DNA from 3 places in the Rhizobium sp. 22-785-1 genome. Region 3 is predicted to be linked to each of the others. Evidence: riboswitches for the same ligand, from Rfam matches in the RefSeq annotation. Region 3 holds a riboswitch; each other region holds the start of a gene.

Region 1 (6,739 bases), on a different contig from region 3:
TTCGGCAACGTCTCGTCGTGATAGGAGCGCGCCGTTTCCGGATCGAGCGACAGGTTGAACTGATCTTCCCAGCGGAATTCGAAGCGGGCGCGCGACAGCGCATCGTCACGCACCTGCGCTGCCGGATGCCCCTTGGCGAGATCGGCGGCGTGTGCGGCGATCTTGTAGGTGATGACGCCCACCTTCACGTCGTTGCGGTCGGGCAGGCCCAGATGCTCCTTCGGCGTAACATAGCAAAGCATCGCCGTGCCGAACCAGCCGATCATCGCCGCCCCGATGCCCGACGTGATATGGTCGTAGCCGGGGGCGATATCGCTGGTCAGCGGCCCCAGCGTGTAGAAGGGCGCCTCGCCGCAGGTCTTCAGCTGCTTGTCCATGTTTTCCTTGATCTTGTGCATCGGCACATGGCCGGGGCCTTCGATCATCACCTGGCAATCCTTCGCCCAGGCGATCTGCGTCAATTCGCCCAGCGTCTCGAGCTCGGCAAACTGCGCGGCATCATTGGCATCGGCAATCGAGCCCGGACGCAGTCCGTCCCCCAGTGAAAACGACACGTCGTAGGCGCGACAAATGTCGCAAATCTCGTCGAAATGCTCGTAGAGGAAGCTTTCCTTGTGGTGGTGCAGACACCACTTGGCCATGATCGATCCGCCGCGCGAGACGATGCCGGTGACGCGATTGACGGTCAGCGGAATGTAGTGCAGGCGAACGCCCGCATGGATGGTGAAGTAATCGACGCCCTGCTCGGCCTGCTCGATCAGCGTATCGCGAAACACCTCCCAGGTCAGATCCTCGGCAATGCCGTTGACCTTCTCCAGCGCCTGATAGAGCGGCACCGTGCCGATCGGCACCGGAGAATTGCGGATGATCCATTCGCGGATATTGTGAATGTTGCGCCCGGTGGAAAGGTCCATCACCGTATCGGCACCCCAGCGCGTGGCCCAGACCATCTTTTCCACCTCTTCCGCCATGGAGGAGGTGACGGCGGAGTTGCCGATATTGGCGTTGATCTTCACCAGAAAATTCCGCCCGATGATCATCGGCTCGGCTTCCGGGTGGTTGATATTGGAGGGGATGATGGCGCGACCGGAGGCCACTTCCTGACGGACGAATTCCGGCGTGACGTGATCTGGAATATGCGCGCCGAAGCTTTCGCCATCGCGCACAAGCTTCTCCCGCGCCGCCTCGCGTCCGAGATTTTCGCGGATGGCGATATATTCCATCTCCGGCGTGATGATGCCCGCCCGCGCATAGGCCAGCTGGGTGACGGCCTTCCCACCCTTGGCCCGCAGCGGCTGGTTGCGCACGGGAAATTCCGGCGTCAGCCGCTCGCCGGTGGCAAAGCCATTGTCTTCCGGCTTCACATGCCGGCCCTCATAGGCTTCGACATCGCCACGTGCGATAACCCATTCTTGGCGATGACGCGGCAGACCGGCATCGATGTTCACCAGATGCGAGGGATCGGTATAGGGACCGGAGGAATCATAGACCGTGACCGGCGGTTCGCCAGCGGTGGGATGGACCGCAATTTCGCGCATCGGCACGCGGATATACGGGTGAAGAACGCCCGGCTTGTACACCTTGGTGGAGGCCGGCAACGGACCGGTGGTAACGGTTGGGGTGAGGTTTTTAGCGGCAATGTTCATCGTGAGGCTCCAAAGCAAAACAGTGGAGACCCAGTTCGAGCATGAAGACGAAAAGCGCGGGGATAGACGTGATGACGGTTCCCCGGCGTGAAGCCGGTTCTGCCAGAATGCCCGCGTTTGCACCGTCCCTACGCCAGTATGAACTGGATCAGGTTCAACGGGTCACTGCGCGCTCTAGCAGTATCTCAGCCCCTTGCCGGGACCCCCCTGGTGAATGCCGCAATCAAAGACCCGATAACGCCGATTGTCAAGCTGGCCGTGGGCGCCCCAAAAAAGCTGAATAGCGCGCAAAGCAATGTCACCGGATATTAACCGCTCCACTTATGACAATGTTATTTTTTTAAATGTAACCACAAATGACGCTATGATGGCTCTAGTTTAGGGAGATGAGCTCAGATGAATTCTACTATCCGTGACGTGCTGGCAAAGTTTGGCCAGCTTCCCGTTTCCGTCGACACGCTTGCCGACGATGCCGATCTTTATGCGGCGGGCCTTTCCTCCTTCGCCTCCGTGCAATTGATGCTTGGCCTCGAAGAAGCCTTCGACATCGAGTTTCCCGACAGCATGCTGAACCGCAAGTCCTTTGCCAGCATCGCCGCCATCGAAACCACGGTCAAAGCCATCCTCGACGGGAAAGAGGCCGCCTGATGAACCTCGCCGTCGCGCCTCACCGTGAAGCACTGAGCGCCAGGGCGGCGCGGGTGGCGGCGATTGCCGCAAAACATGCCGACGTGGTGGATACCGAAGGCCGCTTCCCGAAGGAGGCTGTTGACGCGCTTCGGCAGGAAAAACTGCTCGGCATTCAAGTTCCCGTTCACATGGGTGGCGAAGGCGCCACCATGCTGGAGCTTGCCGATATCTGCTCCATTCTCGGCCAGGCCTGTTCGGCAACGGCGATGATTTACGCTATGCACCACATCAAGGCCTCGAGCCTTGTGGAGCATGGCGAAGACAGCCAATGGCACAGCGCGTTCATGCGCCGCCTGGCAAACGAACAATTGCTGCTTGCCTCCGCCACCACCGAAGGCGGCATTGGCGGCAATCTTCGCAATTCCATCTGCGCCATCGAAGTGGATGGTGACATCTGCCGCCTGGAAAAGGACGCGACCGTCATTTCCTATGGCAGCGAAGCCGATGCCATTCTCATCACCTCGCGTTCCCACAAGGATGCCGCTCCCTCCGACCAGGTGATGACGGTGTTTCTGAAGCACCAGTACAGCCTGGAGCGCACCCACGTCTGGGATACGCTCGGCATGCGCGGCACCCGCTCCGACGGCTTCCTCTTCAAGGGCGAGGCTCCGGCGGAACAGATTTTCCCCAAGCCCTTTGCCGAAATCGCGGCCCAATCCATGCTCGCCACCTCGCATCTTCTGTGGAGCGGCGTGTGGTACGGCATCGCATCCGACGCGGTGGCACGGGCGCAGAGCTTCGTGCGCGCAGCGGCGCGCAAATCGCCAGGCTCCGCACCGCCGGGCGCCCTGCGACTGGCCGAAGTGTCGAACAAGCTGCAGATCGTCAAATCCAACGTGATTGCTGGCATCAAGGCCTATGACGAGACGAGAGCCGACCCGGACAAGCTGATGTCGATGGGCTTTGCTATTGCCATGAACAACGTCAAGATCTGCTCGTCCGAGACCATTCTGGAAATCATCGACCATGCCCTGCTGATCTGCGGCATTATGGGTTACAAGAACGGCACGCCATACAGCCTCGGCCGCCATCTGCGCGACGCGCATTCCGCCCGGCTAATGATTTCCAACGATCGAATCCTGAGCAATTCCGCCAATCTCCTGCTGGTTCAGAAGCAGGATACGAGCCTTCTGAGGTAGGACCATGGACGCACAAACATCTTTCCTCGACAGGCTCTTCGACAAGGGTTTGCTCATCGATACCGGCGTGGACGGTCTCTATGGCCGCAGCGGTCAGTTCGAAGACGTGATCACCGGTCTTGAAAGCCTGGTCAGCAAGGTGGGCGCCGGCGACAAGGCCGAAGCGATCCGCTTTCCGCCCGGCATCAACCGCGCCTATTTCGAAAAAAGCGGCTACATGAAGAGCTTCCCGCAGCTTGCCGGTACCGTCCATTCCTTCTGCGGCTGCGAACTTGACCACATCAATTTGCTGAAGTGCATGGATGAGGGCGGCGATCACTGGGCGAAAGACCAGAAGATCACCGATATCGTGCTCACACCGGCCGCCTGCTATCCGCTTTATCCGACCATTGCCAAGCGCGGCAATCTGCCCGATGGCGGCGGTCTCTACGACATCCAGTCCTACTGCTTCCGCCATGAGCCTTCCAAGGACCCGGCGCGCCAGCAGCTCTTCCGCATGCGCGAATATGTGCGCATGGGCACCGAAAGCGACGTCACCGATTTCCGCCAACTGTGGATGGATCGCGGCGTGGCCATGATGGAAGGCATCGGCCTCGACGTGAAGCTCGATATCGCCAACGATCCCTTCTTCGGACGCGCAGGCCGTATGCTGGCCAACAACCAGCGTGACCAGAACCTGAAGTTCGAGCTGCTGATCCCGGTCACATCGACGACCAATCTGACCGCCTGCATGAGCTTCAACTACCACCAGGACGCTTTCGGTGCGAAATGGGGTCTCAATCTCGCGGACGGCTCTGTCGCCCACACCGCCTGCGTCGGCTTCGGCCTGGAGCGACTGGCGCTGGCACTGTTTGCCAAGCATGGGCTCGATGTCGATCAATGGCCGCAGTCGGTTCGCGACACGCTGTGGAACTGAGGCCTAAGAGGTACGCATGACGGCAATTTTTCCGGCCTTGAGCCCTGAGAGCCATGTCCCTCACCTGCTCCACGCATCCGACAGGATGTGGCCGGAAACCAATTGCTTTGTCGATCTATGGATCGAGCTTGTGGCCTCGTGCGGCCTGCCGCCGGAAGCCATGTTCGGCTTTACCCTGACGCAGGACTTCGAGGGCGACCACTTCACCTTCTTCAAGATGCCGCTCGAAGATCTCGACGCACTTTACGGCATCCGCTCGACAGAGCTTGCGATGTTCGACGACGTCGAAACCCATATCGAAACGCAGCTGAAGCGCGGCCGCATTTCCCTGATCGAGGTGGACAGCTTCTACCTGCCGGATACCCATGGGGTCGGTTACCGAAACGATCACGGCAAGACGACGATTGCCATCAACCGCATCGATCGCGCCAATCTCACGCTCGACTATTTTCACAATGCCGGCTACTTCGCGCTGGAAGGCGAGGACTATGCGGGCGTGTTCCAGCACCATCTGAAAGAGGGCGAACCGCCCTTCCTGCCCTATGCGGAATTCGCCAAATTCCCGGAAAAGCCGGTGTCTGATGAGCGACGTCGCGTGGTCGCCGAACGCCTGCTGGTGCAGCATTTTTCCAGGCGACCGGCGGACAACCCGATCCGCGCTTTTGCGCAGGTCTTCCCCGCACAGGTCGAGAAGGTCGCCGATCGGCCCTTCGGCTTCTTCCACAAATATGCGTTCAACACGCTGCGGCAATTGGGCGCCAATTTCGAGCTGGCGGCAAGCCATCTGCAATGGCTGCGCGGCGCGCAGGCTTTCGATGATGCCGCGTGGCAGGCCCTGAAGATTGCCGAAGTGGCGAAGACCGTGCAGTTCCAGCTGGCACGCGCCGTTGCGCGGCGCAAGTTCGAACCGCTCGCAACCGTTCTCGATCCGGCGGCTGATGCCTGGGATCTACTGATGGCAAAGCTCGACGCGACACTCGATCACACGAGCGAAGCGGCGTGACGCGCCATATCCGACATGACGCCCTTCCCGGCCGGTTTCTGACGGAAGGCTGGCGGCTGACGCTGTCAGAGGCCAATGTCTTCGCACGCCCGTCTGACATCCCCGCAGACGCCGACACCATAGCCGCCCCCGTTCCCGGAACCGTGGCCGAGGCACTGGAGAATGCGGGCCAGTTCGACCGTTACAATCCAAAGCCGCTCAACCATCTCGATGCATGGTACCGGGTGAGGCTGGAAACGGGCGAACCGCAGACCGCGGCACTTCATTTCGATGGCCTTGCCACCATTGCCGAAGTGTATCTGAATGACGAGATCGTCGCGCATTCGCAGAGCATGTTCGAAGCGCTTGAGGTCAATGTCGAGCTTTCCGGCACCGACGAACTGGCGATCTGCTTCCGCGCCTTGAAACCGCATCTGGAAAAGACTGGCCCTCGCGCCCGCTGGCGTCCGCAGATGATGTCGACCCAGGGGCTTCGCCTGATCCGCACCACGGCGCTCGGTTACATGCCGGGCTGGTGCCCGGAGATCCACGCTGCAGGGCCATGGCGGTCGATCCGGCTGGTGCGCGATGGCGAAGCGAATTTCGACATTGCTGCTTTCGCCACCGAACTGACGGAAGACGGAACGGGCGTCATTCGCCTGAGCATCGCGGCGGCGGCCTCCCATGTGGAGATCGGCTGCAACGGAACATGGCAGGCCCTTTCGTCTTCCGGCGACGGCATCTTTGCCGGAGAGTTCCGCCTTTATGGCATCGCGCCCTGGTGGCCCGCCACCCATGGCACACCCGCCCTGCATGAGGTGAGCCTGCGCATCGACGGCAAGACCCATACACTCGGCAAGACCGGCTTTCGCCGTATCGAGATCGATCATGGGACGGATGGCAAAGGTTTTGGCCTCAAGATCAATGGCGTGGCCACCTTCTGCCGAGGTGCCGTCTGGTCCAATGCCGATATCGTCCGGCTTCCCGGCAGCACCGAAGATTACGAAAAGTGGCTGCGCCTTGCAGCGGAAGCAGGCATGAACATGATCCGCATTGGCGGCACCATGGCCTATGAGACGCGGGACTTTTTCCGGCTCTGCGATGAGCTTGGCCTGATGGTCTGGCAGGACATGATGCTCGCCAATTTCGATTACCCGGCCAAGGACGAAAACTTCGTCTCCCATATCGAGAAGGAAACGGGGGACCTTCTGGCAAATGCGGCGCTGTCCCCTTCGCTCATCGTCATCTGCGGCGGCAGCGAAATCTATCAGCAGGGCGCGATGCTCGGCCTCGGCGAAACCTTCTGGAAAGGTCCGCTGACCGAAGAGATGCTGCCGCGCTTCGTCAAAGCCCGCCGCCCGGATGT
Region 2 (6,739 bases), on a different contig from region 3:
CTAGGGCTGACCGGCCAAGAAAATCCTTCGAGCCTTTCCGGTGGGGAAGCGCGCCGTGCCGCACTTGCCCGAGTGATGGCGCCCGAGCCGGATATTCTGATGCTGGACGAGCCGACCAACCATCTGGATCTTCCGACCATCGAATGGCTGGAAAGCGAATTGCAGCAGACGCGAAGCGCGCTTGTGCTGATTTCGCACGACCGTCGCTTCCTTGAGAAGGTGTCGACCGCCACCGTCTGGCTCGATCGCGGCCAGTCCCGCAGGCTCAGCCGTGGCTTCGGCCATTTCGAGGAATGGCGCGACAAGGTGCTGGAAGAGGAAGAGCTTGAGCAGCACAAGCTCGGCAAGGCCATCGAGCGCGAAGAGCACTGGATGCGCTATGGCGTGACGGCACGGCGCAAGCGCAACATGCGCCGCGTCGGAGAGTTGCGCGACATGCGCGCCGCCTATCGCGGCCACAAGGGGCCGCAGGGCTCGGTACAGGCCACAGCCGTGGAAGCGCGCGAATCCGGCAAGCTGGTGATCGAGGCGGAGGCCATCACCAAGGCCTATGGCGATCGTACCATCGTCGCACCCTTTTCGCTGCGGGTGCATCGCGGCGATTGCATCGGTCTCGTCGGGCCGAATGGTGCAGGCAAGACCACGCTGCTCAAGATGCTGACAGGTACGCTCGCGCCCGATAGCGGCACGGTGAAGCTCGGCACCAATCTGGAAATCGCGACACTCGACCAGAAGCGCGAAGACCTCAATCCGAACGACACGCTGGCACATTACCTGACCGACGGTCGTGGTGAAAGCCTGCTGGTCAACGGCGAGCAGAAGCATGTGACCGGCTATATGAAGGACTTCCTCTTCCAGCCGGAACAGGCCCGCACGCCGATCCGCAATCTGTCCGGTGGCGAGCGCGCCCGTCTTATTCTAGCGCGTATCCTGGCAAGACCGACCAACCTTCTCATCCTCGATGAGCCGACGAACGATCTCGATATCGAGACGCTGGACCTGCTTCAGGAAATCGTCGCAAGCTTCTCGGGCACCGTCATTCTCGTCAGCCACGACCGTGATTTCCTTGATCGCACCGTGACCTCGACCATTGCGCCCGCCAATCCGGATGCGCCGGATGGCCGCTGGATCGAATATGCAGGCGGCTATTCCGACATGATGGCGCAGCGTAAGGGTGCGGCAGAAGACAAGAAGCGCTCGGACAAGCAGGAGAAGGCGAAAGTCTCGGCCAATGCCGCTCCCGCTACTGAACCTGCAAAGGGCAAGGGCAAGCTGTCCTTCAAGCAGAAATTTGCGCTGGAAAATCTGCCGAAGGAAATGGAAAAGCTGCAGCAAGAAATCGCCAAGCGCGAAGAGCGAATGGCCGATCCGCAGCTTTTCGCCAAGGACCCCGGCGCTTTCAACAAGCTGGCGGAGGAAATGGCAAAGCTTCGCCAAAAGCTGGAGGTCATGGAGGAAGAATGGCTGGAGCTTGAGATGCTGCGCGAAGAGATGGAAGGCTAGGCCTCTTTGACAGGCGCGTGAATATGGGCTCTGCTTTGTTCCAACAGGGAGGAGCCCGCCCATGCGCATGATCTTCGTCAATATGCCGGTCAAGAATATCGAGACATCGAAAGCCTTCTTCACCGCGCTCGGCTTCAGTTTCAATCCGGAATATTCGGATGAGCGCACGCTGTGCATGATCGTCGAGAAGAACATCTTCGTCATGCTGCTTCAGGAGGAGCGGTTTCGCGATTTCATCAATGGCGAGATTGCCGATGCAAAGAGCAGCACGGAAGTTCTGACCTGCCTATCCGCCTCCAGCCGTGAGGAAATCGACAGCATGTTGAAAACGGCACTCTCTTCCGGCGGGCAGGAGTGGAAGCCGGTACAGAATCATGGCTTCATGTATGCAGGCAGCTTCCAGGATCCAGACGGCCACGTCTGGGAACTCGTGCATATGACGGAGCAGGCATAGCTTCTCGCGTCTTGCCAATAACCGATTGTCACATTACATCTTTTCTCGCTCTAACGGGGTGCTTTGTCTTTCGGGACAAGGCTGAGAGGCGAATGCCAACCCGAAGAACCTGATCCGGTTAACACCGGCGGAGGGATTAGACGGCTTCCATCCAGACGCCTATTCCCGTAACCCATTCGAGAAGGTGTCTGATGAACCGTCGTTTTTTGCTGTCCGGCCTCGTTGCCGCATCCTTCCTCCTGCCGGGCATCGCCTCTGCGCAGGATAAAAAAGTCCTCACCGTCTATACTTATGAGAGCTTCGTCTCCGAGTGGGGTCCAGGCCCAAAGGTGAAGGCAGCGTTCGAGAAGACCTGCGATTGCACCGTCAACTTCGTCGGCGTGGCCGATGGCGTGGCGCTCCTCAACCGGTTGAAGCTGGAAGGTGCGGGCTCCAAGGCGGATGTGGTGGTCGGTCTCGATACCAATCTTGTCGCCGAAGCCAAGGACACCGGGCTTTTCGAAGCGTCGGGTGTCGATGCTTCCGGGGCAAAAGTCCCAGGCGGCTTCAAGGATGACGTCTTCGTCCCATATGACTACGGCCACTTCGCCGTCATCTATGACACCCAGACGCTGAAGAACCCGCCCAAAAGCCTGAAAGAGCTGGTGGAGGGCGACCCGTCGCAGAAGATCGCCATTCAGGACCCTCGGACCTCGACGCCGGGTCTCGGCCTGCTGCTGTGGGTCAAGTCGGTCTATGGCGACAAGGCGCCGGAGGCTTGGACGAAGCTCAAGAACCGCGTTCTGACGGTCACGCCCGGCTGGTCGGAATCCTACGGTCTCTTCACCAAGGGCGAAGTGCCGATGGTGCTCTCCTATACCACCTCGCCCGCCTACCATATGGTGGCCGAGCACAGCGAGCGCTATCAGGCCGCAAGCTTCGAGGAAGGCCATTACATCCAGATCGAGGTCGCTGGCCTGTTGAAAAATGCGCCCGAAAAGGAGCTTGGCAAGAAATTCCTGGCCTTCATGCTTACGCCCGGCTTTCAGGATGCCATTCCGGAAAACAACTGGATGATGCCGGTCACTGCCACGTCGCAGCCGCTGCCGGATGCGTTCAGCAAGCTGGTGCAGCCGACCAAGACGTTCCTGATGTCGCCGGAAGAGGTGGCGAAGAACCGCAAGGCCTGGATCGATGAGTGGCTGACCGCGATGAGCGTGAAGTAAGCGCTAGGCGACGCCGCAGGTGATTGCGCGCAGCGACAGACGCAGGTTCTTGATGGGAGGCATGGCGGCATTCACCGCCGTGCTGCTCTTCATCGCGCTAGCGGTCGCGGCGCTTCTTTCCTTTGACAGCAATGCGGCGTCGAGCGCCCTCTTCGAACCCTATACGCTGCGCATCCTCCGGTTCACCCTTTGGCAGGCAACGCTCTCGACCGTGCTTTCGGTGGCTCTCGGACTGCCTGTTGCCTTGGCACTCGCGAGGCAGAGAGATTTTCCGGGCCGCATCTGGATCATAAGGTTGATGGCGGTGCCGATGGGGCTGCCGGTGATCGTCGGTGCCTTGGGGCTGATAGCCATCTGGGGTAGGCAGGGACTGCTCAATACGGCCCTTCTTTACGCAGGGGTGGAGCAGCCCTTCAGCATCTATGGTCTTTCCGGCATTCTCATTGCCCATGTCTTCTTCAATCTGCCTCTGGCCGTGCGCTTCTTTTTGGCGGGGCTGGAAAGAATACCGAGTGAATATTGGCGCATGAGCAGCGTTCTCGGCATGAACGCTATCTCCGCCTTCCGCTTCATCGAATGGCCGGTGGTGCGTCGGTTGGTGCCGGGGGTGGCGGGGCTGATCTTCATGCTCTGCGCCACAAGCTTCACGCTGGTACTGCTACTTGGCGGCGGTCCGGCTGCGACGACCATCGAAGTCGCGATCTATCAGGCATTGCGCTTCGATTTCGATCCGCCACGCGCCATTGCGCTGTCACTGATGCAGATCGCCATGACCGGCCTGTTGCTGGCTCTGCTTTCGCTTCTGCCGGGGGCAGATGCGGAGGGGCAAACGCAAGGCCAGGCGGTTCGTCGTTTCGATGCTTCGCGTCCGTTACGGCGGCTGTGGGACGGTATAATCCTCGTCCTTGCGGTGCTTCTGGTGGGGACGCCGCTCGTGGCAGTCGCTGCCTCCGGCCTGACTGCCGACCTGTGGCGCCTCTTGAGTGCCGAGGTGTTCCGTCGTGCGGCGATCACCAGCCTGTCCATCGCGCTCGTTTCCGCGTCGCTGGCCGTGCTGATCTCGGTCGCGCTTATCCGCGCCCGGCAAGTGATTTCGGATAGCAGCAAGCCTGGGCGGCTTGCGAAGCTTCTCTCGGCGATTTTGGGTGGCGGCGCGTCGATGGTGCTTCTGGTGCCGCCCGTGGTGCTGGGCAGTGGATGGTTTTTGCTGCTGCGCCCCTTCGGCGATGTTTCCGTCTTCGCGCCATTGCTTGTGGCACTCATCAACATGCTGATGGCCTTGCCCTTCGCCATGCGCGTTCTTGAACCCGCCTTCGCCACCCATCAGGCCAGAACCGGCAGGTTGGTTGCCAGTCTTGGTCTCACCGGCTTTTCGCGCTTTCGCCTGATCGATCTACCGGTTCTGTGGCGTGCCTTTGCCATGGCCTTTTCCTTTGCCATGGCGCTGTCGCTTGGTGATCTTGGCGCCGTCGCGCTCTTCGGTTCGGAAAGCTTCGTCACCTTGCCGTGGCTGGTCTACAGCAATATGGGAAGCTACCGCAGCAATGACGCGGCGGGCTATGCCTTCATCCTTGGCATCATCTGCCTCATCCTAGCAGCGGGCGGTGTCTCGCGCCAATCCGAGAGAGCGAAAGCATGAATATCGGTCAGGCGGATGTGCGGCTCGAACAGGTGTCGCTCAGGCTTGGGGAACAGGATTTCCTCTTCGATACGTCCTTCCAGGCGGGCAGGGTCACGGCGGTCGTCGGCTCATCGGGTTCGGGTAAATCCACCCTTCTCAACCTCGTCGCAGGTTTCGAGAGGCCGGCAACTGGCCGTGTGCTGATCGGGGTTAAGGATATGAGCGAGTACGATCCGGCCGAACGCCCAGTGTCGCTGATCTTTCAGGATAACAACCTCTTCGCCCATCTCGATATCGCCACCAATATCGGGCTTGGCATCCATCCTTCTTTGCGTCTGTCCAGCGAAGATAAGGCTCGGATTACGACCGCGCTGGAACGCGTCGGGCTCGCCGGTTTCGAGAAGCGCTTTCCGTCGAGCATGTCTGGGGGAGAACGCCAGCGGGCAGCCCTTGCGCGTGCGCTGGTACGCGAACGTTCCGTCATGCTGCTGGACGAACCCTTCGCAGCGCTCGACCCGGGTTTACGCGCAGGCATGGCAAGCCTGTTGAAAGCGCTTCATGCGGAGAGCAACAACACCGTTCTCCTCGTCACCCATCATCCCGACGACATTCGCCGGCTGGCCGATACAGTGGTCCTTCTGTCCAACGGCGAGATCGTGTTTCAGGGAACGACTCAGGCGTTCTTCTCAGCAACCGATCACCCACAGGTGATGGATTTCCTCCACCAGTAGCGCATGGCTGCGCCACAATTTGGACGCGGGGGGGTGTCAATCCTCCACACACGCAGTGAAGCTGCTCATTTTTTGCACTTGCCAATCAGGCTCAACTATTTGAGACATGTATAGAGAACGTCTTTTTTCAGGGTCTTTCCGAAATATGGATCGTTTTGGATGTTCAGGCATTTCGGTGCCTGCGGGGTGTAAGCTGATATTCTGGTCTGCATATAACGGATGATCAGGAACGTTTGGAGCGGACTGGCAGGATGATGACGCGTGTGAAGGCCTCAAAGGGCCGCTACGGTCACGAAAGGGAAAAGCGGTCGATTTCGCGGCGGGGCATCGTAGCCCTCGGTGCCGCGGCATTGATGCTGTCCTCATGCCAGTCACTGTTCAGCCCGGCTTACCAATCCACACTCAAACCCTCAGACAATCCACAGACCGTGGAAGAGGTGCAGAAGAACGATCCGCGTGCGCAGATGGGAGCGCGCGAGCATCCGCGCATCGTCGCAAGCTATGGCGGTGAATATCACGACGAGAAGACCGAGCGTCTGGTCGCCCGTATCACCGGTGCGCTGACGGCGGTGTCGGAAAATCCACAGCAGTCCTACCGCATCACCATTTTGAATTCGCCAGCCATTAACGCTTTCGCGCTGCCGGGCGGCTATCTCTATGTGACCCGCGGCCTGCTGGCGCTTGCCAATGACGCGTCTGAAGTGGCAGCCGTGCTGTCGCACGAAATGGGCCACGTCACGGCCAATCATGGCATCGAGCGTCAGCGTCGTGAAGAGGCGGAAGTCATTGCAAGCCGCGTAGTGGCGGAGGTTCTTTCCAGCGATCTCGCCGGCAAGCAGGCGCTTGCGCGCGGCAAGCTTCGTCTGGCTGCCTTCTCGCGCCAGCAGGAATTGCAGGCCGACGTGATCGGCGTGCGGATGCTGGGTGAGGCGGGTTACGACCCTTACGCCTCGCCGCGCTTCCTCGATTCCATGGCGGCTTATGCGCGCTTCACCTCGGCCGATCCCGATAGCGACCAGAGCCTCGACTTCCTGTCGAGCCATCCGAATACGCCGCAGCGTATCGAGCTTGCCAAGCGCCATGCCCGCGCCTTTGGCCAGGAAGGCCAGGTGGGTGACAAGGGTCGCGACTGGTTCCTCACGGGCATCGATGGTCTGCTCTATGGCGATAGCCCGCAAGAGGGCTATGTCCGAGGCAACACCTTCCTGCATGGCAATCTCGGCAT
Region 3 (6,739 bases):
CGCTCGAGCTTTACATCGTCAAATATCGCTATGCGTTGAAAGACGCTTTCGGACCGAAGACGACGCCGCTCGCTATTTGCAACATGAAAAAACTGCGCGAGCGTCTCGATACGTTCATCCAGCGTGGCGATTATCCGCAAAGCGGCGTGGCGATGTCCATCGTGGAGAAAATCGAGCGGGCCGAGCACAATACCGCAGGGCGCAAACCTCGTTTCCTACTGCGGGTTTCGGACTTCATCTCCGCCATCAACGGCGTCAGCAGCAAGGAAGAGATGCAGGCGCTATGGGACCGGGAAATGGATGCCATGGCCGACCGAACGCAGGCAACGGTAATTTCCTACATCACGAAATATCGAAACGCCATCCGTGAGGCATTCGGTGAGCAACATCCCATGCTGCGCATCGCAGCCGGATCGCCTCAGCTTTACGATGAAGCCCGCAAAGCCAAGATGGCCAAGATCGCCACGAAGCACGGCTCGCTTGTAACCTTCGAACACTATTCCGAAGTGATGAGACGCTGCAGACGCTATCTACATTCCGAGGATGCGTTGACGATCGGCATCGGCCTGATCGGCACCACCGGGCGACGTCCGTTCGAAGTCTTTACCCAGGCCCAGTTGATGCCTGCACCCTATGGAAACGGCATTTCCAAATGGAGCGTTTTGTTCAACGGCCAAGCGAAGACGAAGCAAGGCGAAGGCACCAAATTCGGCGTTACCTATGAGATCCCGGTGCTGGAGCAATCGAAGATCGTTCTCGATGCCTATCACCGTCTGAGAGACAGCAGCGAGGGAAAGCTATGGTTCGGCATGACGATCGACGACTTCTCAAGTGATGCCCGGCTACCGCTGCGCGATGCGATGATTGCGAAATTCGAAGACATCTGGCCGAAAGAAGAGCCACCCAAGCCGTATGGCCTGCGCCACCTCTATGCCGAAATCGCCTATCGCAACTTCGCCCCTGCCAATGTGACGAAGAACAGCTATTTCGCTGCCATCCTCGGCCACAACAACAATGATCTGGAAACCTCGCTCTCTTACATGACTTACGCGTTTCCGGAAGACGAGCAGGAATCAAAAGCCCGAGCCGATCGCGTTGCGGACCGCACGATCCGCCAGATGATCACCGTCAATCAGATTCCTGGCATGGCGGGGGGATAAGCATGCCTGCCCCATCTCGCAACCGTGTGCGCGCTACGGCGCTTTCGAATATCGCCGCGCAAGATACATTTCCACCACCGCGCGGGTCAGAAAAGACGCCAGGCCCACGATGATCGCCACCACCCGAATGCGGAACTCGTCTGCCTCGACTTCGGCATGACGCGTGTCCAGCAGCGTATGCTCCGTAACAGTGATTTCGCCGATGACGTCTCGAATACGATCCATCGTACCGACTGCCATATAGCCGATCTCATTGGTACGGGCGGCATCGGCGCCCACGTCGTCGTAGAGCGATATGGAATGCTTGAGCTCCTCAAGCTTCTTCTCGATCAGCTGATCCATCGCTTTGACCCGGGCGACCTGCCCGGAATTGTCCGATATGCGTGTCATCAATTGATTTTGGAGCAAGTGGAGGCGCTCCATCGCCTTTTCGTATGGGGCAAGGTAGCGCTTGTCGCCACTGACAAGATATCCCCTTTGCCCCGTTTCGGCGTCGTCGAGCGCAATCAACACATCTTTCGTGGTATCGATGGCTTCGTAGGTATGCACCACCATATCGTAGTGGTCGCTCAAAAGGTCATGGGTCCAACTCGTGGCAAGGATACCGGCCGCAACGACGACACCCACCGGGATTGATCGCAGCAGTGTTGGAAAGGTCAGATATTTCTGACGCAATGAGGCCCAGGACCAGTCAGACATCTTGCGGATATTCCATGCACATGCTGTCCAAGCTCTTCAACATCACGCCGACGCCAACCGTTCACTCAGGTGGCAGCTTATTCTACCAGATCGTTCAACGCGATAATAATCACGAAGTTCAAAGCGGCAGCATCGGAATAGGAGCCATACGCGCCTCTCTCAAAAATCTTGACACGCCATCGCTTTTCTCATTTAGCTTGATCCATTCCGAGGGGAGCATCGAACGATGCTGAGACGGCGCTGAGCCGGACCCTTGAACCTGATCCGGTTAATACCGGCGTAGGAACGGAACGGTCGCCGCCAGGCACAGCTTTCTTTCCATGCGCGCAGTTTATCCGGATCCGCAAAATGCGTATCTGGAGATGAACTGTTGAAGGCAAATATCCCCACTGCGGAGCAAGCGGCGCAACTCCTGAGCCGCGTGCGGGAGCACAGACCGCGTGTTCACTGCCTTATGAATACGGTGGTCCAGAAGTTCACTGCGGACGGCATCACAGCGATTGGCGGTATCCCCTCCATGACCTCTTCCGAGGAGGAAATCGAAAGCTTCGTCGTCAAGACCCACGCGTTGACGATCAATCTGGGGACACTGGACGCGGCCCGCCGCAAGGTCATTCGTATGGCCGTGGAGATCGCCAATCGCCACGGCAAGCCCTGGATCATAGATCCGGTCCACTGCGACTACTCTCCATCACGTTTGGATTTTGCACGGGAGCTGAGCGGCCAGTCCCCCTCCATCGTGCGGGGTAATGCGGCGGAAATGGCGGTCATTGGGGATATTGACGGCGCGTTACGCATTCAGACCGGGGCGGTCGATCGCTTGAGTGACGCAGACCGCAAGATTCGGATCGTCAACGGTCACACCTTGATGGCGAAGGTGACAGGAACAGGCTGCCTTTCCGGTGGCGTCATCGCGGCCTTCATGGCCGTAGAGGAGGACGTCATGCTGGCGGCGGCATCGGCGCTCACCATAACGGGCGTTTCCGCGCAGATGGCCGCGAGACACGCAAACGGGCCAGGATCGTTCGAGGTCGCCTTTCTGGACGCGCTGTTCAATCTGACGCGCGAAGATATTCTCTCCCATGCCAGGATCGAACATGACGAAGATTGATTACCGGCTTAATGCCATCGTCGATGCCTCTCTCACCGACGTCGCGCCTCTTTCGCAACTGGCCGCAGTGGCGGCACGACATGGCGCAACGATCATACAGTATCGTGACAAGACGTCGTCCACACGCCAGATGATCGAACAAGCCATAACCATCGTAGAGACGCTGCGCGGAACGGGCGTGCCGCTAGTGATCAACGACCGTGTGGATGTGGCGCTGGCAAGCGGTGCGGATGGCGTTCACCTCGGGGCGGACGATATGGATGCAACAACGGCAAGACGGCTTCTCGGTCAGAACGCCATCATTGGCCTCACTGTGAAGGCGATGACCGATGCCCGTCAGGTCGCCGAAGCGCCCGCAGACTATGCCTGCATTGGCGGCGTCTTCGAAACCACGTCAAAACTCAATCCAGATTCCCCCGTGGGCCTTGAGGGACTGGGGCGCCTGAGAGATTTCCTGCGAAAGGAGCGACCGGATCTACCCGTCGGCGCCATTGCCGGCATTACGCTTGCGCGTGTACCAGACGTGATCGCGGCGGGGGCCGACGGCGTCGCATTGATCTCCGGTCTGTTTCACGCCGTCGATATCGCCGCCGCCACAGACGATTTTCGCAAAGCCGTGGATAACGCAGTGGGAGCACGATCATGACGGCCATCGCTCTGACCATCGCCGGCTCCGACAGCGGCGGAGGCGCCGGCATTCAGGCGGATCTCAAGGCGTTTTCGGCGCTTGGCGCCTATGGTGCAAGCGTCATTACCGCCATCACCGCCCAGAACACCAGGGGTGTCAGTGCGGTTGAAGACATCTCCGCGACGATGATTGCCGCACAGATGGATGCGGTCTTCTCCGATCTCGACATCAACGCTATCAAGATCGGCATGGTATCGCGCATCGACACGATCCTAACCATATCGGCAAAGCTTCGTGAGCAACCCCAGCCTGTAGTTCTCGACCCGGTCATGGTGGCGACCTCGGGAGACCGGCTGCTTCAGGAAGGCGCGATCGAAACCCTTCGCACGGAATTGTTGCCGCAGTCGACGCTTGCCACGCCGAACCTTCCCGAGGCGGCGCTGCTCACCGGCACCGCTATTGCCAAAGATCGAGACGCCATGTTGAAGCAGGCAGAACTGATCGTGAAGCTTGGCGCGCGCGCGGTGTTGATCAAAGGCGGTCACGGTGGCGGGGAAGAGAGTGTGGATCTTCTCTTCGATGGTCAGGCCGTTCAGGAGTTCGCTATGCCGCGGATCGAAACGAAGAACGACCATGGCACCGGCTGCACACTGGCAGCGGCAATCACCGCTCATCTCGCACTTGGCCTGTCACTTGTCGATGCCGTTGGCCTTGCGAAAGACTACCTTCAAGGCGCACTCGCCGCAGGCCGTGATCTTCATGTCGGCAGCGGCCACGGCCCCGTTCACCATTTTTACCGCTGGTGGCCGGCCTGACCGGCACCGATTCCTAGGACTTGCGATCGGACGCTCTCGGTTTGGGAGCAGCCAGCGCATTGCGGATCGCAAAGCTTGAGTGGATACGCGATACACCCGGCAGTTTCGAAAGTATATCCTTGTGGACGCGCTCGAAATCGCCTGCCGTCTCCACTTCGACCCGGAGAAAATAATCCGAGCCGCCCGTCATCAGGTAGCACTCTCGCACTTCCGGGTAACGGCGCACGGCATTTTCGAAGCGATTGAGAAAATCTTCCGTCTGCCGGTCGAGCGTGATCTGGACGATGACCGAGATCGCCTCCCCCCCGGCAGCGCTTCCGGTGATTGCCGTATAGCCACGAATGACGCCTTCCCGCTCCAGAATATCGACGCGGCGCAGGCAGGCGGAGGGTGAGAGCCCCACCTCTGCTGCGAGCTTGGCATTGCTGATGCGGGCGTTCAACCGCAATAGCCGGATGATGTGACGGTCGGTGGCGTCGAGTGCAGACATGATTTCATTCCGATTAATCGCATAAAATTGTGAGATCGAGATTTTTATCGAATTTTCTTCGACTCAGACTGCTTAAATTCAACAATCATTGCAATACCCTGTTGCGATAAGACAAGGGGAACGACAATGGACATGACCCTCCAGCCGCAGAAAGCTAAGGGTGGCGCAAGCGGCTATCTGACCATCGATCTTTCAGCGCTTCGCGACAATTATCGCGCGCTTGCCGCCAAGGCCCCGCATTCGATAACGAGCGCGGTGGTGAAGGCTGATGCCTACGGTCTTGGTGCCGATATCGTCGCACCGGCGCTTTACGATGCCGGATGCCGTCATTTCTTCGTCGCCCATATCGATGAGGCTCTATCCCTTCGCCTGCACATTGGCAGCGACGCAAAAATCCTGGTTCTCAACGGCCTTCAGCTCGGCAATGATGTATCCTGCGCAGCGCTCAATATCATTCCGGTTCTGAACTGCCTGGAACAGATCGCACAATGGAGCGCACAGGCCGCGGCACTCGGAAAGACCTTGCCCGCAGCACTGCAGATCGATACCGGCATGTCGCGGCTCGGGCTTGCGCCTTACGAGGTGGATACCCTGCTGGCGACCCCTGACCTTTTGAAGGGCATCGATCTCACCTGCATCATGAGCCATCTGGCCTGCGCCGACGAGCCGGACCATGAGGCGAATGCGGTGCAGCTTGCGGCCATGCGCAAGGCGACCGAGCGTTTCCCCGGCGTGCCGATCTGCTTTGCCAATTCCGGCGGCATCTTCCTCGGCACGGATTATCACAATGCGCTGATGCGCCCCGGCATCGCGCTCTATGGCGGAGCGCCGTCGTCCGCTCATCCCAACCCGATGAAGCCGGTGGTCAGCCTCAGCGTTGCCGTGGTGCAGACGCGCACTGTCCCTGCTGAAAGCTTTGTCGGTTACGGCGCGTCGCTGCGCACCACGCGAGAAACCCGGCTGGCGACGATTGCGGCAGGCTATGCGGATGGTCTGCCGCGCTCGCTGAGCAGCCGTGGAGCCGCTTACTTCAATGACGTTCGGCTCCCTATTGCCGGGCGCGTCTCGATGGACAGCATTACGCTCGATATTTCCGCCCTTCCCGAAGGCACGCTGACGCATGGAAGCCTCGTGGAAATCATCGGCCCAAATCAGTCGCTCGAGGCGATTGCCGAGGATGCGGGCACCATCGCTTACGAAATCCTGACGCGGCTCGGCCAGCGCTATCGCCGCCACTATATTCATCCGGAAAAGCAGACTGCCGCTTCTTCCACCATCATCAGAGACAAGTGAGGCCAGCATGAACATCACCATTCTCGGAGCCGGCGTCATTGGCGTCACCTCGGCCTGGTATCTTGCCAAGGCCGGACACACCGTCACCGTCATCGACCGGCAGCCCGCGGCAGCGCTGGAAACCAGCTTTGCCAATGCGGGGGAAGTATCGCCTGGCTATTCCTCCCCCTGGGCGGCACCCGGCATTCCGATGAAGGCGCTGAAATGGCTCTTCATGCAGCACGCGCCTTTGATCATTCGTCCAACTGCCGATCCTGCCGCATGGCGCTGGATGATCCAGATGCTGAGCAACTGCACGGCGGCGCGCTACAACGTCAACAAGAGCCGCATGGTCCGCATTGCCGAGTATAGCCGCGACTGCCTGATGGCGCTTCGCGACGAAACCGGCATCCAGTATGATCAGCGCATGCAGGGTACACTGGAAGTTTTCCGCACCCAGAAGCAGTTCGATGGCATCGGCAAGGATGTCGAGGTCTTGAAAGCCGGTGGTGTGCCATACGAAATCCTCGACCGTGCAGCCTGCGTTGCGGCAGAGCCCGGCCT

What was found. A riboswitch is a leader RNA that binds a small molecule or an ion and turns the genes downstream of it on or off. The one in region 3 is predicted to bind thiamine pyrophosphate.
Region 1: linked by a shared signal. The riboswitch ahead of thiC (phosphomethylpyrimidine synthase ThiC) and the one ahead of ACQZ5M_RS10785 (hydroxyethylthiazole kinase) in region 3 are both predicted to bind thiamine pyrophosphate.
Region 2: linked by a shared signal. The riboswitch ahead of thiB (thiamine ABC transporter substrate binding subunit) and the one ahead of ACQZ5M_RS10785 (hydroxyethylthiazole kinase) in region 3 are both predicted to bind thiamine pyrophosphate.

What each region holds. Positions count from the first base shown of each region.
Region 1 covers NZ_JBNWDI010000005.1:23,615-30,353, forward strand. The annotation lists gene thiC (phosphomethylpyrimidine synthase ThiC) at 1-1,646, opposite strand, end outside; TPP riboswitch at 1,754-1,865, opposite strand; gene ACQZ5M_RS11735 (acyl carrier protein) at 2,043-2,294, shown strand; gene ACQZ5M_RS11740 (acyl-CoA dehydrogenase family protein) at 2,294-3,475, shown strand; gene ACQZ5M_RS11745 (amino acid--[acyl-carrier-protein] ligase) at 3,480-4,391, shown strand; gene ACQZ5M_RS11750 (DUF1839 family protein) at 4,408-5,394, shown strand; gene ACQZ5M_RS11755 (glycosyl hydrolase 2 galactose-binding domain-containing protein) at 5,391-6,739, shown strand, end outside.
Region 2 covers NZ_JBNWDI010000005.1:170,352-177,090, reverse strand. The annotation lists gene ACQZ5M_RS12400 (ABC-F family ATP-binding cassette domain-containing protein) at 1-1,503, shown strand, start outside; gene ACQZ5M_RS12395 (VOC family protein) at 1,565-1,957, shown strand; TPP riboswitch at 2,002-2,110, shown strand; gene thiB (thiamine ABC transporter substrate binding subunit) at 2,149-3,162, shown strand; gene thiP (thiamine/thiamine pyrophosphate ABC transporter permease ThiP) at 3,182-4,801, shown strand; gene ACQZ5M_RS12380 (thiamine ABC transporter ATP-binding protein) at 4,798-5,514, shown strand; gene ACQZ5M_RS12375 (M48 family metalloprotease) at 5,769-6,739, shown strand, end outside.
Region 3 covers NZ_JBNWDI010000004.1:224,759-231,497, forward strand. The annotation lists gene telA (telomere resolvase TelA) at 1-1,160, shown strand, start outside; gene ACQZ5M_RS10780 (CHASE3 domain-containing protein) at 1,194-1,859, opposite strand; TPP riboswitch at 2,060-2,162, shown strand; gene ACQZ5M_RS10785 (hydroxyethylthiazole kinase) at 2,230-2,970, shown strand; gene thiE (thiamine phosphate synthase) at 2,957-3,616, shown strand; gene thiD (bifunctional hydroxymethylpyrimidine kinase/phosphomethylpyrimidine kinase) at 3,613-4,413, shown strand; gene ACQZ5M_RS10800 (Lrp/AsnC family transcriptional regulator) at 4,427-4,903, opposite strand; gene alr (alanine racemase) at 5,030-6,196, shown strand; gene ACQZ5M_RS10810 (D-amino acid dehydrogenase) at 6,204-6,739, shown strand, end outside.